3 regions of the Aeribacillus sp. FSL W8-0870 genome follow, and region 2 is predicted to be linked to each of the others. Evidence: predicted binding sites of a transcription regulator. Region 2 holds the regulator's gene; each other region holds the start of a gene.
What was found. The regulator Rex, encoded in region 2, represses fermentation and respiration genes when NADH is low (regulators of the CRP and FNR family bind a similar motif). The targets are predictions, from matches to a motif close to TTGTGAAATATTTCACAA.
Positions count from the first base shown of each region.

Region 1: a site for Rex is predicted at 2,215-2,232, ahead of qoxA (cytochrome aa3 quinol oxidase subunit II). Genes of this name have one in related genera too.
Region 3: a site for Rex is predicted at 4,168-4,185, ahead of NSU02_RS10510 (DUF2249 domain-containing protein). Genes of this name have one in related genera too.

Region 1 is NZ_CP150165.1:3,949,645-3,955,330, reverse strand. It holds gene NSU02_RS19055 (BCCT family transporter) at 1-831, opposite strand, end outside; gene nfsA (oxygen-insensitive NADPH nitroreductase) at 1,094-1,843, shown strand; gene qoxA (cytochrome aa3 quinol oxidase subunit II) at 2,310-3,272, shown strand; gene qoxB (cytochrome aa3 quinol oxidase subunit I) at 3,341-5,236, shown strand; gene qoxC (cytochrome aa3 quinol oxidase subunit III) at 5,238-5,686, shown strand, end outside.
Region 2 is NZ_CP150165.1:435,569-441,254, reverse strand. It holds partial or broken gene NSU02_RS02305 (ISLre2 family transposase) at 1-670, shown strand, start outside; gene NSU02_RS02300 (type II CAAX endopeptidase family protein) at 897-1,628, shown strand; gene NSU02_RS02295 (YdiK family protein) at 1,633-1,836, shown strand; gene tatC (twin-arginine translocase subunit TatC) at 1,929-2,675, opposite strand; gene NSU02_RS02285 (twin-arginine translocase TatA/TatE family subunit) at 2,698-2,871, opposite strand; gene NSU02_RS02280 (redox-sensing transcriptional repressor Rex) at 2,886-3,527, opposite strand; gene NSU02_RS02275 (ABC-F family ATP-binding cassette domain-containing protein) at 3,839-5,686, shown strand, end outside.
Region 3 is NZ_CP150165.1:2,177,245-2,182,930, reverse strand. It holds gene NSU02_RS10535 (TIGR04053 family radical SAM/SPASM domain-containing protein) at 174-1,286, shown strand; gene NSU02_RS10530 (hypothetical protein) at 1,476-1,598, shown strand; gene NSU02_RS10525 (metal-sulfur cluster assembly factor) at 2,059-2,361, opposite strand; gene NSU02_RS10520 (hypothetical protein) at 2,407-3,654, opposite strand; gene NSU02_RS10515 (DUF2249 domain-containing protein) at 3,641-3,868, opposite strand; gene NSU02_RS10510 (DUF2249 domain-containing protein) at 3,873-4,106, opposite strand; partial or broken gene moaA (GTP 3',8-cyclase MoaA) at 5,206-5,686, shown strand, end outside.

The DNA of each region.
Region 1 (5,686 bases), 570 kb from region 2:
GGTCGGGCCGGCAAGGAAGACAAACACCAACAATAATACGGCAAGCCATAGGTTGATGTCGCTCAAAATTTTAATGCCTTTCCGCAAACCGGAGTAAGCGCTTGCTGCGAAGATCAATGTACAAATAAGCAAAACCACTGTTTGGAGTGTCATCGAAGGTTCGATGCCGGAAAGTTCATGAATTCCTTCTGTAATGAGCGGCGTCCCTAAAGCGAGTGTCGTTCCAGCTCCGCCCAGCAAACCAAACATAAACAAGACATCAATGATTTTGCCTATTGGTCCATCTGCTTTTTTGCCAATGAGAGGCCGGCACGCTTCGCTTACTTTTAACACCGGTTTTTTCTTTACATAATAGAAATAGCTGATTGGCAGGGCAGGGAGGCAATAGATGGCCCATGCCGTCGGTCCCCAATGAAAAATTCCATATGCGGCCGCCCATTCAACGGCTTCTTTTGATCTAGGTTCGATGCCAAATGGAGGTCCCGTATAGTAGTAAGCCCATTCAATCGTTCCCCAATAAAGAACACTTGATCCAATTCCAGCGCAAAAAAGCATAGCTGCCCAAGATAATGTCGGAAACTCAGCCTTTTCTAAAGGATCCCCCAGTTTGATTTTTCCGTATCGGCTAAAAGAAACATAAAGAATAAAAATCAATACTGCTGCACCCATGATTAAATACAATATTCCAAATTTTTGTGTTAAAAAGCTGCTGGCAGCTAATACAATGGCTTCGCCTTGTTCAGGGAATACTGCTAATGGAGCGGCTACAATTAACAGCAAAAGCAGCGCCCCGATAAAGGTCGGCCAATCCATAATGTTTCGATTCTTCATCAAATCCCCCTTTAAAAAAGATTACATTTTATTATATCTTTAAACAAAATTGATAGAAAGTTTAATTTTTCAGATTAATTTGTCGTAATAAGCTTTTTTATTCAATTTATTTTATTTTTTATAAGAAATCCTTATAAATGCTCTCGATTACGGCCAAATCCTTACGTTTCACATTTTGCTTGGCCGAAAAACAAAATCGATGAAATGGGCGTCTAAAAAAGTTAAACTTTGAGAAAAGAATATAAAAGAAAGGATGATGATGATGAATAAAGTGATCGAAACCATTTTAAACCATCGATCCGTTCGAAAATTTGAAGATCGGCCGCTTACGGATGAACAAATACGCTTAATTGTGGAATGTGCCCAATCGGCCTCGACTTCAAGTTACATACAAGCTTACTCAATCATTGGGGTGAAAAATCCGGAAACGAAAAAAAAACTTGCGGAACTGGCGGGGAACCAAGACTATGTGGAAAAAAGCGGCCATTTATTTGTTTTTTGCGCAGATCTGCACCGGCACGAACTAATAGGCGAAATGGAAGATAAAGACGTGACGGTATCCTTGGAAAGCACAGAAAAATTTATGGTTGCGCTTATTGATGCGGCATTGGCCGCGCAAAATGCTGCATTAGCCGCTGAGTCCATGGGGCTTGGCATTTGTTATATTGGCGGAATTCGCAACAATTTAGAGGATGTTTCGGCGCTGCTAAAAGTTCCTGATCGGGTCATCCCGCTTTTTGCCATAACGGTCGGCTATCCGGCCGTTGATACCGGAAAAAAACCCCGATTGCCTTTACATCATGTTTATCATGAGGAAGAATATGAGCAAAACGAAGAAATATATAAACAGGGGCTTCTTGAATATAATCAAATAGTATCCAAATATTATGAAAAACGTACAAATGGTGTCCGCAAAGATACTTGGACAGGGCAAATGGCTCGCGCTCTTTCAAATCCGGTGAGAATGTATATGAAACAATTTGTGGAAAGAAAAGGCTATAACTTAAAATAATATGAACAGTTTCTTGCCAAGTTGTCTCTGTTGCGGTATGGACAAATTGTTTGATGAAATAAATGGAAATCAATTTTGGGAACATGGAAACAATGAGATTATCCGCTTTTGTTAAAAATGGATAGATTTAGAAATTAGCTGATTTTCCGATCGTATAGTATGTAGAAAACAAAAAGACCGATGTGTGCGAATAGAAAAACCGGGCGTTGATGTTTTTCGCCCGGTTTTTCTTATGCGTCTATTAGCAATAGAGGCAATCATTCCTTTCGATTCACATGATTTCCTGTTTTGTGTCGGATTGATGGCGATTTTTTTACAAAATTTTAATCTTTTATTGACTGTTTATTGAATTCAAGTTTTTTTACATAAATTTGTGATAAAGTTCACTTACAACAGATGATTTTTGTTTCAAAGTGAATGGTTGACGTTTTTTGGCACATTTTTGAAAATCCTAGGGGGGATCACAATGCCGGCCAAACCAAGTTGGCTGAAGTTGGTTATGAAAGTTTTGCCATTATCCGTTTTGCTCCTGCTATCAGGATGCAGCGAACGGTTTGTCTTATTAAATCCAAAGGGGCCTGTTGCAGAGGTTCAAAAGGATTTAATCCTTTGGTCAATTTGGTTTATGCTGTTTATTATTGTTGTCATCTTTGTGCTGTTTGCCATTATTTTATGGAAATACAGGGAGAGACCAGAAAATCTTGATTATGAGCCTCCTGACCAGCACGGAAATACACTTCTGGAAATCATTTGGACAGCTATTCCTGTGTTGATTGTCATTGCATTGGCGATACCAACGGTTAAGGCGACTTTTGAGCTTGAAAAACCGCCGAAGGAATCTAGAGGAGTTGAACCAATTGTCATTCATGCGACAGCAGCCGATTGGAAATGGATTTTCAGCTATCCGGAGGAAAATATTGAAACAGTCAATTATGTCAACATTCCAAAAGATGTTCCAGTTGAATTTAAATTGACAGCTGTCGGCGGGATGAGCGCTTTATGGATTCCAGAGTTGGGCGGACAAAAATATAATATGGCTGGAATGGGAATGACTCTTTATTTGCAGGCTGATCATGTCGGTACGTTTAAAGGGCGGAATTCAAATTTTACAGGAGAAGGATTTGCCCATCAAACATTTGATGTGAACGCAATGGAAAAAGAAGATTTTTATAAATGGGTGAAAGAAACACAAGCATCAGCTCCATTGCTGACGAAAAAACAATTTAACGAAATCATCCAAGTCGGAGTTTTAAAAGATAAATTGACTTTTTCTGGAACACATTTGGCGTGGGTTGATTTTGCGAAGCCAGGTGAGCATTTAGACAATATCCCTGCAAAAGAAAAGCACGGTACCATAAAATTGGAGGAAGTTGAATCTGATCATCATGATAATCGTGAACATGAAAGCCATCAGCACGAAGGACATTAATCGGAAGGAAGGAGGAACGTGCTGTGAAATGGGATGAATTTTTCGTTACCGGCGAACCCCTTATATATATGGCGGATGCAGCCATTGTATTAACAATTATTGGTATCGTTTTTGTATTAACCTATTTTAAAAAATGGAAATGGCTGTGGAAAGAGTGGCTAACGACTGTTGACCATAAAAAAATAGGGATTATGTATATTATTTCCGCCGTATTAATGCTATTCCGAGGGGGCGTAGACGCACTTTTAATGCGCGCCCAATTGACAGTGCCAAATAATACGTTTTTAGATTCACAGCATTATAATGAAATTTTCACTACACATGGAACCATTATGATTTTATTTATGGCAATGCCGTTCATATTCGGGATCATGAACATTGCAGTTCCTCTCCAAATTGGAGCTAGAGATGTGGCGTTCCCGTATTTGAATGCACTCAGCTTCTGGACGTTTTTCTTTGGCGCCTTGCTGTTCAACATTTCATTTGTGATCGGCGGCTCACCGGATGCAGGGTGGACGGCATACATGCCTCTTGCTGGAAATGAACTCAGCCCGGGGCCGGGCCAAAATTATTATTTATTAGGATTGCAAATTTCAGGGATCGGTTCATTAATCTCCGGTATTAATTTCATTGTAACGATTCTAAAAATGAGAGCTCCTGGAATGACTTTAATGCGCATGCCGATGTTTACATGGGCAACGCTTATTACGTCTATATTGGTTGTTTTCGCTTTTCCGGTATTGACGGTTGCTTTAGCATTAATGACGTTGGACAGAATATTTGGCACTCACTTTTTTACGCTTTCAGGCGATGGAGTGCCAATGCATTGGGCGAACCTGTTCTGGATTTGGGGGCACCCGGAAGTGTATATTGCCATTTTGCCAGCGTTTGGGGTTTTTTCAGAAGTTGTCTCAACTTTTGCAAGAAAACGTCTTTTCGGTTATACAGCCATGGTTTGGTCCATGGTGGCGATTTCTGTATTAAGTATGCTCGTTTGGGTGCACCACTTTTTCACAATGGGTTCAGGAGCCCCGGTTAATGCATTTTTCTCTGTATCGACTATGGCGATAGCCATACCGACAGGGGTAAAAATCTTTAACTGGCTCTTCACTTTATATAAAGGTCGAATCAAATTCACATCTGCGATGCTATGGTCTTTGGCGTTTATTCCAACTTTCGTCATCGGCGGGGTTACAGGTGTGATGCTTTCGATGGCTGCGGCCGATTACCAATATCATAATACGTATTTCCTTGTAGCCCATTTCCATAATACGTTAATTTGCGGTACGGTCTTTGCTGTCTTTGCAGCGCTTCATTATTGGTATCCGAAAATGTTTGGCGTCATTTTAAATGAAAAGCTCGGCAAAATTACGTTCTGGTTTTTCGTCCTTGGCTTTAATGTATGTTTCTTGCCGCAATATGTTTTAGGATTTATGGGCATGCCAAGAAGAATTTACACATATCCGGCAGATGCCGGCTGGACGGAATTAAACGTCATTTCGACTATTGGCGCAGTTATGATGGGAATCGGCTTTATCTTCCTGTGTATTAATGTTGTGTACACGTACTTTAAAGGCGAGCGTGACCTCACGGGAGATCCTTGGGATGGCCGGACGCTGGAATGGTCTATTCCGTCGCCTGCACCGCATTACAACTTTGCCGTAACACCGCAGGTAAAAGGTCTTGACGCTTGGTGGATGATGAAGAAGGAACGGAAAGAAGGAAAAGAAGAAGAGGAGCCGGAATATAAACCAATTCATATGCCATCAAATTCGGGGCGGCCTTTCATCATGTCGATCTTCTTCTTTATAGCCGGCTTCGGTTTAGTTTTCGAATGGATGCCGGTTGCGATCATCGGATTGATCGGCGTTATCATTTGCATGATTTTGCGCTCTTTTGAATATGATGATGGATACTATGTGCCGGTCGAAGAAATTAAACAGACGGAAGCAGGGAGGGAGTAACATGTCGGAAATTGCTCCAAAACAATCGAATCTTCCACTTGAGTATTCAACGAAACAAAATCAATTAAATATTTTAGGTTTTTGGATTTTTCTCGGGGCAGAGCTTGCCCTGTTTGCCACCCTCTTTGCTACGTATCTTGTGCTCGTCTCCAGAACAGCGGGCGGACCAGGTCCCGAGGAATTGTATGAATTGAAAACAGTTTTGATTGAAACTTTTCTTCTGCTTACAAGCAGCTTCACTTGCGGTCTTGCCGTTTATGAAATGCGAAGAGGCAAGCAAGCCGGTATGATCGGCTGGCTGATTGTTACGATATTGTTGGGAATCGGTTTTTTGTACTTTGAAATAGAAGAGTTCATTTTGTATGCTGTTCATGAAGGTGCAACAATGCAAACAAGCGCGTTCCTTTCATCCTTCTTCGCTCTTGTTGGAACGCACGGGCTTCATGTTAC
Region 2 (5,686 bases):
TGTCGGGATCTTCTTGTCATCAACGGGGACGGCGCTCCATGGATTACCGCGTGCCAGGAGTATTTCAAAGGACGGGTCTGCTTCCAATTGGATCGATTCCACGTGGCGCGTGAGTTGCGCCAATGCCTCTCGGGCCATCCACGGTGGCAGGCGATTCGGCAAAAGCTGGCGAAGCAGGATGAAGAGGGGTTGCTTGTGGAACTGAACAGCGCCCTCGGCACGCTGGGGGACGAAGCGAAAGAACAACAGCTGGCTGCCTTGATCCACCGGATTGAATCGATGCCGGGATGCATCCGTGATTACCGGGAATGGCTGAAGGAGCAAGGAGTGGACACAACGGGCATGTATCCGATGGGGAGGGCTGAAAGCGTGATGAGCCAGCTGGCGTATCGGGTGAAATACCGCCGCAGTTGGACAGACAAGGGACTCAGGACGTTTTTCAAGGCAATGATTGCCCGGATGGATGGGATTCGTCTTTTCGGACGTCGTTTCGGAGAAGAATCGTCGCATCCGGCGGAGGAAACGGCATCTACCAAACAGACGATCGTGAACAAGGCGAAACAACGCGTCCGCCGTCTTCTTCCGGAGGTAACGCGGAAACAAGCCATATTTACAGCAATCGTCCGGGACTCCGATCTATCATGCCCTGTCTGAACTCAAGGGATGGTAAAAAAAGGTATACATATCGGTCTGTCATGGCAAGGGATGAGAGTCCGAAAGCGCTTACGGATGAAATTCAAAAAAATGGTTCGCCAATCTATGACTTACACCTGTTTTCAGCGAACCAAAAAAGTTCCCACAAAGTCTTGACTGACTCTTGTTAAAATTGTTTTTCTTTCTTTAAAACATTGTGTGTTAAAATAGTCATATGAATCTTTTATAAAGGAGAACTATTCGTGAAAAATCAATATTGGTGGATCATCATTACGTACATCATTATGCAGCTCTCATCCTATATTGGAGTTCCCCTTTTTTATGAACTGGGTGTTGGCGACGATGAAAATCTCAATGCAGGACTTTTTCAAGCGCAAGCATATTGGTCGATTACAAGTTTTACTGCTGCGTTCGTCATTATTTTATTTCTCCTTCGTCATGAACGGAAAAATAATGTCCGGATTGAAAAAGCTTCTTTCGGCGAATCTGCCATATGGGCTGTTTTCGGAGTTTTTTTAGCTTTTTTCATTCAAACAATCGTTGGCAATATTGAAATATATGTACTTAAAGTTAATCCGATGTCGGAAAATACTCAAGTTATTATGGATTTAATTGAAGCAACGCCTTATTTGATTATTGTCACATCAATAATAGGACCGATTCTTGAAGAAATTATCTTCCGAAAAATTATTTTCGGGGTGATTTATCAAAAAACGAATTTTTGGATCGGCGCGCTTGTCAGCTCGCTATTGTTCGGCATCGTGCATGGGGAACCTGAACTTTTATTGCGTTATACAGCAATGGGGTTTACGTTCGCTTTTTTATATTATAAAACAAAACGCATATTAGTCCCTATTTTTGCCCATACAATGATGAATACAATCGTAGTCATCATTCAAACAATTTATCATGATGAGATTGAAAACATGATGAAGCAAATGGAACAAATACAAATCATTATTGGAGGCAGCTAAGATTATGAATTTTCATCCCGTTTCCATGGGACTCTTCTATTTTATCATGGGAGTTCTATTTACATATTTAGCAATTCATCATGCTGAAAATGGTATGTGGACAGCTACAAATATGATTTTAATGATTTTAGCCACGTTTGATTTTGCTGTTTCCATCCGCATGTTCACTTTCTCATATAAAATTCGGAAAGCAAAAAACAACCGATGAGGTGTAATGATATTATCCCTCTTGTGTAGACAGTAGGAAAAAAGCCTATACTGTCTTCACAAGAGGGATATGTTTATAACAGCCCATCGGTTTTACTTTTGATCTGATTCTTTTATTTGAGAAGACTGTGCTTTTTTGTAAGCAAATCTTGAAACAATGATACTTATTTCATACAAAATGAATAGCGGAATCGTGACCATTAAATGCGACACAATTTCAGGCGGCGTAATAATCGCTGCGATAACAAGCAATACAAAATACGCATATTTTCTAACCTTTGCCAAAAACGCCGGATTGATGATCCCGAGTCTTGTTAAAAACATAATGACAACGGGAAGCTGAAACAACAGTCCGAAAGGCAATGTTAACTGCAGCAGGAAACGAAAGTATTCATTTATTCCTATCATTTGTTGAATGTTTAAATCATTGGAAAGCCGCCCCATAAAATCGATGACAAAAGGAAACAAAATAAAATAAGAGAAGCTTATTCCTAAAAGAAATAAAGCAACCGACAACGGTATATAGCTTAATGTGACCCGCCTTTCTTTTTCATACAGTCCTGGGCTGATAAACGCCCAAAGCTGGTACAATAAAACAGGGAAAGTTAGAATTAAAGCAATAATAAATGTAATCTGCATATAAACGATCAATGGATCTGCAGGACGAAAAGCATTTAAGGCGAATTGCTTTGCTTCATCAGTTTGCTGTAAAAAAACAATAATTGGCTTCGCTATGAAAAAGCCAGTAATCATAGCAACGAAAAAGAAAACGACTACAATAATCAGCCGTTTTCTAAGCTCCGCTATATGCTCCAACACGGACATTTTTTTTTCGCTCATCATTATTCATCCATTCTTCTTGCTATTCATTTTTCTTGTTTTCTTCATCATCGTCTGCTAAGCCCTTCGTGGCACTTTTAAACTCCTTTAATGATTCTCCTATAGCTTTTCCAAGCTCAGGAAGTTTTTTCGGCCCGAAAACAAGCAGAGCTGCAAATACAATCAACAGCAAGCTTCCAATTCCAATTGTTGGCATTTAATATCACTCCTTCAATCTTCATTCGAATAATGTTTTAAAAAATATGCAAGAGCCTGAAGTTCAACAGATAGATCGATATGATGAATCCGAATTTTATCCGGAACATTTAAGCGAGCCGGCGTAAAATTTAAAATGCCTTTTATGCCTTTTTCCACTAATCGATCCGTTATTCCTTGAGCGGCGGTTGCCGGGACCGTTAATATCGCAACAGGCACATCATCAGGCAATTCACTTTCTAGCTGATCCAAATGATAAATTGGAACTCCACCAATTTTCATTCCTACTTTTCGTTTATTAATGTCAAATGCAATAACAATTTGTGTGTTGTTATTTTTTGTAAAATTGTAATTTAAAAAAGCTGTTCCCAAATTTCCGACGCCAATGAGGGCAACTTTGGTCAACTCATCTTGGTCAAGAGTCTTTCTAAAAAATGATAACAAATAATTGACATTATATCCATAACCTTTTTTGCCCAGCGCTCCGAAATATGAAAAGTCCCTTCTAATTGTCGCAGAATCTACTTTTACTGCTTCACTCAGTTCTTGAGAGGAAACACGTTGTTTTCCCGAGGCATGTAAATTTTGCAAAAACCGATAATATAGAGGTAATCTTTTTGCAGTTGCTTGCGGTATCTTAGATTGATCTTGATTCAATGCTCATCCCTCGCAATCCAAAACAACCTGACTAATTTTGTTTTTAACTATGTTTTCTAGCAAGCGGCTGCTCGCCTGTATGAAACAATATCAGACTGATAACGCTTCCATCCTGATCTTCTTCTTCGTCTACATTTCTTTTTATTTGTTTTTTCTCCAAACTCTCCTTATATAAAAACTATACACTATTTTTTTATTCGTGTCTTTTGAACGATTGTTACAATTTCTTGTCCTTTTGTTCATCAGGTCAGTTGCCTGCAGTCAAATATATAGGCTACACTTATTCTAGCAAAGATTGAGGTGAACTATGGATGATTTTATTGCAGTTAAACAAAATCACAAAATATTATGGTGCTGACCTTATTTTATCGAATATTAAGCTGGAAATCCAAACAGGAGATAAAATCGCCGTTGTAGGCCGCAATGGAGCCGGAAAATCAACATTATTGAAAATCATTGCCGGTGAAATGCCCTTTGATTCTGGTGAAATTGTGAAGCCAAAAGATTTAACAATCGGCTATCTGGCACAAAACACAGGATTAGAATCAACTAAGTCGATATGGGATGAAATGCTAACCGTTTTTGAAGAGTTGCGGAACATCGAAGCTGAGCTGCGAAATATTGAACAAAAAATGGCAGCTATCTCCTCAGCTGGAGATTCTCATGCTTTGCAAAGCTTAATGAAGGAATATGATTCACTCCAACATTTATATAAAGAAAATGGCGGATATCAATATGAGGCGGATATCCGTTCTGTGCTGCATGGATTAGGGTTTGCTGATTACGACTATTCAACTAAAATTTCGGTTTTGAGCGGAGGACAAAAAACCCGGTTAGCACTCGGAAAGCTCCTGTTGAAAAAACCGGATCTGCTCATACTCGACGAGCCGACAAACCATCTTGACATGGAAACATTAAACTGGCTCGAACAATATTTACAGCATTATAATGGAGCGGTTCTAATTGTTTCCCACGACCGGTACTTTTTAGATCGCGTTGTCAACACTGTTTATGAAATATCACGAACAGTTTGTACGAAGTATGTTGGGAATTACAGCGCTTATTTAAAACAAAAAGCGGAAGCGTACGAAAGGGAATTAAAACAATTTGAAAAACAGCAAGAAGAAATCGCGCGGATGAAAGATTTTATTCAACGAAACTTAGCAAGAGCATCGACAACGAAACGTGCGCAAAGCAGAAGGAAAATGCTTGAGAAAATGGAAATACTGGACAGACCCGCTGGGGACGAGAAGTCAGCCAGCTTTTCCTTCGAAATCGAAAAGCAAAGCGGCAATGACGTGTTAAAAGCCATTGATTTGTCCCTTTCCTACGATCAAAAAACTCCGATCGTGAAAAATATTAACTTTTCGATCAACAGGAAGGACTCAATTGCCTTAATAGGGCCAAACGGAGTTGGAAAATCTACCTTATTAAAAACGATCATCAACCGCTTAAAGCCGCTGAGCGGAAAAATTCAGTTTGGATCTAATGTCCAAATCGGATATTATGACCAGGAACAAGCGGATTTGTCTTCATCTAAACGGGTTTTAGATGAATTGTGGGATGACTATCCCGAAAAAACAGAAAAAGAAATCCGAACGGTTTTAGGGAATTTTCTTTTTTCAGGAGATGAAGTGCTGAAAACCGTCTCGTCTTTAAGCGGAGGAGAAAAAGCTCGGCTCGCTTTAGCGAAATTAATGCTAAAAAAAGCTAACTTTCTGATCATGGATGAACCTACGAATCATCTGGATCTCGACAGCAAAGAAGTATTGGAAAACGCTCTGATAAATTTTCCTGGAACAATCTTGTTTGTTTCGCATGATCGTTATTTTATCAACAAAATCGCGACCAAAATTTTTGAATTATCCACAGAAGGCATTGCCGAATATATCGGGGACTATGATTATTACATTGCAAAAAAAGCGGAGATGATCGAGCTTGAACAGTTGAAAGAACCAACTATCGAAACCAAAGAGCAAAAACAAGGAAAATTATCTTATGAACAAGAAAAAATATTGAAAAAAAAGGAACGGCAAAGACAGCGCCGCATTGAAGAACTTGAAAACAAAATAGCAGAAATTGAAGAAGCGATCGCTGAAAACAATGAAATGCTTTGCGATCCAAATATATACCAAGATCATGAAAAAGCTCAAAAACTT
Region 3 (5,686 bases), 1.7 Mb from region 2:
ACGGGGAAGATCCGCAGCAGCTGAACATTTGTCAAAAGAATGACTTTATCGTAAAAATCATTTCTTCCCTTTTACCGAAAAGTGTGATGGCTTTCACTTCGAAAATTTCACCTTTTTATATGATGAGAAGAAGCAGAGATATTTTTCATTTTAAAGAAAGGAGTTTGTATGTGATGATGGATTATGACCAAAACCCTTTTATTGTCATTTGGGAGTTGACGAGAGCATGTCAATTAAATTGTTTGCATTGCCGAGCCGAGGCGCAATATCATCGTGATCCCCATGAGTTGACTTTTCAGGAAGGAAAAAAATTAATTGATGATATTTTTGCGATGAACCAGCCGCTATTAGTATTTACCGGCGGTGATCCATTAATGCGGCCGGATTTATTCGCTCTTGCCGAATATGCTATTGAAAAGGGATTGCGTGTTTCAATCACGCCGAGTGCAACTCCAAATGTAACAAAAGAAGTGATGCAGAGGGCAAAAGATATCGGGCTTTCCCGTTGGGCATTTAGTTTGGACGGCCCGAATGCGGAAATTCATGATCATTTTCGCGGCACAAAAGGTTCTTTCGATTTAACGATGCAAGGAATCAAATATTTGCATGAATTTAAGATTCCTGTTCAAATTAATACGGTTGTATCACGCTACAATGTTCATGTTCTTGAAGAAATGGCGGATTTTGTTGAAAAACTTGATTGCGTTCTTTGGAGCGTTTTTTTCCTCGTACCAACTGGAAGAGGAAAACAATCGGATATGATTTCTCCCGCCCAACATGAACAAGTTTTTCGTTGGTTATATGAAAAGAGCAAACGTGTACCATTTGATATTAAAACGACTGCCGGACAACATTACCGTCGTGTCGTCTTGCAAGCCAAAATGCGTGAACAGCAAATAGATGGAAAAGAAATCCATTATGAAGATATTTTGTTTAAAGGGGCTACAGGGGAAGTGGACGGACTCGGCCGTGCTCCGAAGGGAGTAAATGATGGCAACGGTTTTGTGTTTATTTCCCATATTGGCGATGTTTATCCGAGCGGATTGCTTCCAATCAAAGCGGGAAATGTAAGACAAACACCACTGGCCGATATTTACAGAACTTCACCAATATTTCAAAAATTGCGCAATCCAAATCTTTATAAAGGAAAATGCGGTGTTTGCGAATTTCGTTTTGTTTGCGGAGGCTCACGCTCAAGAGCGTATGCTGTGACAGGCGACTATTTGGAAAGTGAGCCTTATTGTGTATACATTCCTAAAGCGCTTCGCCAAAAACGGGAAGTTTAAACCGTTGGAAACGCAAGCGGTTTTTCAATTTGATTGAATGGGCAAAAATCGGAAAAACATTTTTGTTGAGGTGAAATTTTAACAATTATTTGGCAATCAATAATTATATGATAAAGTTCACAAACATTCCCCGCCTATTTTTATGGTACAGATGATGGCACCATTCATCTGTTTAGGAGGGGGATTTTGGTGAAACAAAAAGCATTACTGCCAGTCACCACTTTAGCCATGACATTTGCATTTGCCGTATGGCGAATTTTATCTCCGTTAGCAAGTACGTTCCAAGATATTTATAACCTGACAGCAACATAAAAAAGCATCTAAGTTGCCAACCCGTCTTGCAAGGTTCTGTCATGCGAATTCCACTCGGAATTTACTGACCGGTATGGCCGACGGTAAATGTATTCTTTGCTTTTATTATTTTTAATTGTCCCATAGTTGGCGTCAGTTTTGCCAATTCTTACGGAATGACGATATTTTGAGCTTTTTCATTGGAATGGACGAACGTCATTTGCAATTTCAGTTACATTTTTTTTGGTTGACACCTCTGGAAAAACAAGGAACAGCGATTATCCCCTGCAGGAAGACAGCATTTGTAAAAAGATTTTCCTGGAAGGGGATTTTTTTGGCTGGGAAACGATTAAACGAAAATTTTAAATGTGATGCCGTTTGTTTGGGAGCTGGAAGAAGAGCCAAAAACACCAAAATAATTGGGACTTCTTTCATAAAAAAAGCTGTCCCTTTCAGGAAAGGAACAGTCTTTGAAAAACGTTTAGGAAAGGAACCCTAGCTGCCTTAATGCTTTTTCGCTCATTCTATCAGGGGACCAAGGCGGATTCCAAGTGATTTGGACATTTACGTCTTGAATGCCTTCAATATCACGCAACGCGCGTTTCACACCGCCTGCTATTGAGTCGTGCAACGGACAGCCGGGTGTAGTCAATGTCATTAAAATGAATGCAGTTCCGTCTTTTACTTCAATCTTATAGATCAGTCCTAAATCAACAACATTAATTCCCAATTCAGGATCTAAAACGTTTTGCAGTTTTTCCAAGATCTTTGCTTTTATTTCCATTGTAACATCACCCTTTATATTTCAGTAAATCGTTCCCTCATTTTTTTATTTCAGCAATACGGAGCCAATCGTACAGGCAAATAATCCAGAAAACAGCACCATTCCTCCTTGAGCAAGATAAAATAGACCAGTACTTGAAGAGGCAAGAGCAGCGATCATGCCGATAAGACTCGCAACAAATAAACAGCATTCCATCACAATCCATTTTTCATTTATCATTTGTTTCAAAGTCGGCACCGCTTCTTTGCCGATTTTTTTGCTATACCGGTGTGTCCACCATAGAAAAGGAACAATTTTATATAAGTAGCCAATGATGCTTAATACAATCCAGCCGAACAGATAACAGTAGATGATGATGGAAAAGATGCGGGAATGGATTTCACTTTGAAAAGAAAAACCGGCCGCCGCTATATGCAGGATGACTCCAAAAACAATGGCCAAAAGAGCAAACAGAAAAGGTTTATCCAGTTTTTTCTTCATCCTTTTCTTTAAAATGGCAAACATATGGTATGCAAACAACCCATATCCGACAGCCATCAATTGAAGCCCTGCTGATAACAACCGGTCATTTGCCGTTATAAAACTGATGAAAGTTAACACAAGACCGCTTATATAAAAAATGTAGACATATCGGGCCGTGTTCATTGAAAAATGATGCGCCAATGAAAACATCGGAACCATTTTGTAAGAAAATCCGAAGATAAGAAGTGTAAACCAGCCGGAAAATCCCAGCAATATATGTGCTTTGAAAATCAAATCATGATCGATTAATTGTCTGCCGCTCCAAAAATGATAGGCAAGCGTCAATCCGAGCCCGATCGTTAAGAGCAAACAAATGAGGGCAGTACCAACAAATAAAGTGATGACCGTTCTTTTCTTCTGTTTTTTTAATGTCATGAACATCTGCCATAAAAACATTACAATCCCGCAAGTAAGAAGCAAGCCTGAAAATATAGCCATTTGAATATTAAAGGCCAGGCTGATGCTAAAAGATAGTATTCCTAATGACGTGACGACCATTTGGATAAAAGCAAATGATTCATTCCATATCGGGGTTAAAAACACGACTGGAACAAGCTGATACATGGCCCCCATGGCTGTCATTAAAGCAAAGCCAATCACTAATAAATGGACAGCTGACAATACGACAGGAAGGCGCATTTCTCCGGTTGAAAGCTGACGAGTTGACAGAAATAAAAGAATTTGAGAAAGGAAAAACGCCAGCAAGCCAAAAATAATAAACGAAAAAGGGATTCGAATATTCGTTTCATAAGTATGATTAGCCGTCATCATCGTCATCCTTCTTTTCAATCGTTATTTCATAGCTTCCATCACTGCGCTTTTGCGTTTGATAGGTATAACCGAGATCGTCAAGCTGTTCAAATAAAAACATCGGGCGGCGGTCATTAATAATTTTCAACGCTTCTCCTTTTTTTAATTTTGCTAATGCCGTTAAAGTCCGCATCATCGGTTGTGGGGGCTCTAAGCCGCGATTATCCAGTATCATTTTTTCATTCCTCCGTTTTAACAAAGGTAATTTTCCAATGTTTATCCTCTATTTTTTCCGCTTGATAAGAAAACCCTTTTTTCTTCATGATAGGAAAAAGCGGAACAGGTTTAAACGGAGCGTGTAAAATAAATACATCTCCTTGTGCAAGAGGCTGAATGGCCGCCATGATTTTTTGAAACGGCTCTAATTTCTTCTTTAAATCTTCGCGAACATCTAATTCAACAGTTTTTCCCATCCATATTCTCCTTTCCATCTTTTTTATCAATGTTCATCATAGTAAAAACAATTCCCGCAATTTGTGATTTGCTTCACTTCATCGGCATCACTTTTGAAAAGTTTATGAATAATTGATTCGTGATGCCGTATTGGCATATATCCTTCCAATTGAGGGAAGGGAAGATGTTACAACATCATTAGAAAATGTTTCAGTTTTCAATGAAAGATCGGTACCATTTCGCTAAGGATATTGTTTTGCTTGAAATAGAAAGGAGAGTGTGTGTTTTTAAAGCGGAAACAGCTGATGGCATGTAGGGAAATTTATTTCTTTGCTAATATGGTCAGCGGCCATTGTGCGAAAAATACGTCTAACCCGCAAAGCGCTATTGCAAAAAGATCATTCTAACATTGAAAGTATGTCATTGACATCAAAAAGATGGTTGCCTGAAAAGTGTGCTAGAAGAAAAAAGCGGGGCGTAAACCAAGTTAATGCCATTCTCGAAAACGATTGAGAAGTTGTTCATCTATTTAGGTAGCTGGTATTTTTTCATCTTATTGTAAAGTGTAACTTGTGAAATCCCTAATTCTCAGGAAGCTTTGGATTTGTTGCCGGCGGTTTTCTTTAATGATTTTTCTATCAGTTGTTTTTCGATAGTATCTTTTTTTCAATCAACTTTGAGTTTTTTCGAGTCTGGACGGATTCTCGACAGGTGACCCGAAATGGAAAAAGCTAAGAAGATCCTGTTGATGGATGAACGGTTTTCTAATATAATAACCATTCTTTCCATCAAGTCGCCAAGCATTGGTACATTGTCCATAATGAAAACTGCTGATTCTATTATGAAAGCCTCCGTTTGCCGAAATCGTAAAATATTTTTTGTGTATCTATTTTGCTTTCTCAATTCATTATATAGAGCCCCATCATGTTAGCCATAAAAAAATGATAAATTGGCAAAATGTATTCCAAATAGGTTTCTTTTTCAGAAAATTTTTTTTACAATTAATTTAACCTTTTATGATCATTCGAATTTATGTGACAGAGATCTCATTCTATTGTTTATCTTGTCTGTAACATATGAAGAATGAATGTATAAGGAGAGGAAGATGTTGCGAGATCAATTAACCGCCCTTTATTGAATTTGCGCATTTCGGTGACAGACCGATGTAATTTTCGTTGTGTATACTGTATGCTGAAATGGAAGGAAGACAGTATTCTTTTATAAAACGGGAATAACTAATGACGTTTCAAGAAATATATCGTTTGGCCAGCCTCTTTACGTTTAGGCATTCGAAAAATTCGTCTGACCGGAGGGACGAAAGGACATTGATGTACTAATATCGATGTTAAAAAATATTCAAGATCTTCAAGACGTTTCATTGACCATTAACGGATATTTTTAATATCATATGCCAAGCGTTTAAAAAAGCGGGCATGAACCGGATCAATGTCAGTTTAGATGCTTTAAATAACGAAATTTTTTCTAAAATGAACGGAGGTAATGCAAAGTCTGAGGAAATTGTTAGAGGAATTGAAGAAGCGGTTGCACAAGGTCTGGCCGTAAAGGTGAACATGGTTGTAAAAGGAATAAATGAGAGCGA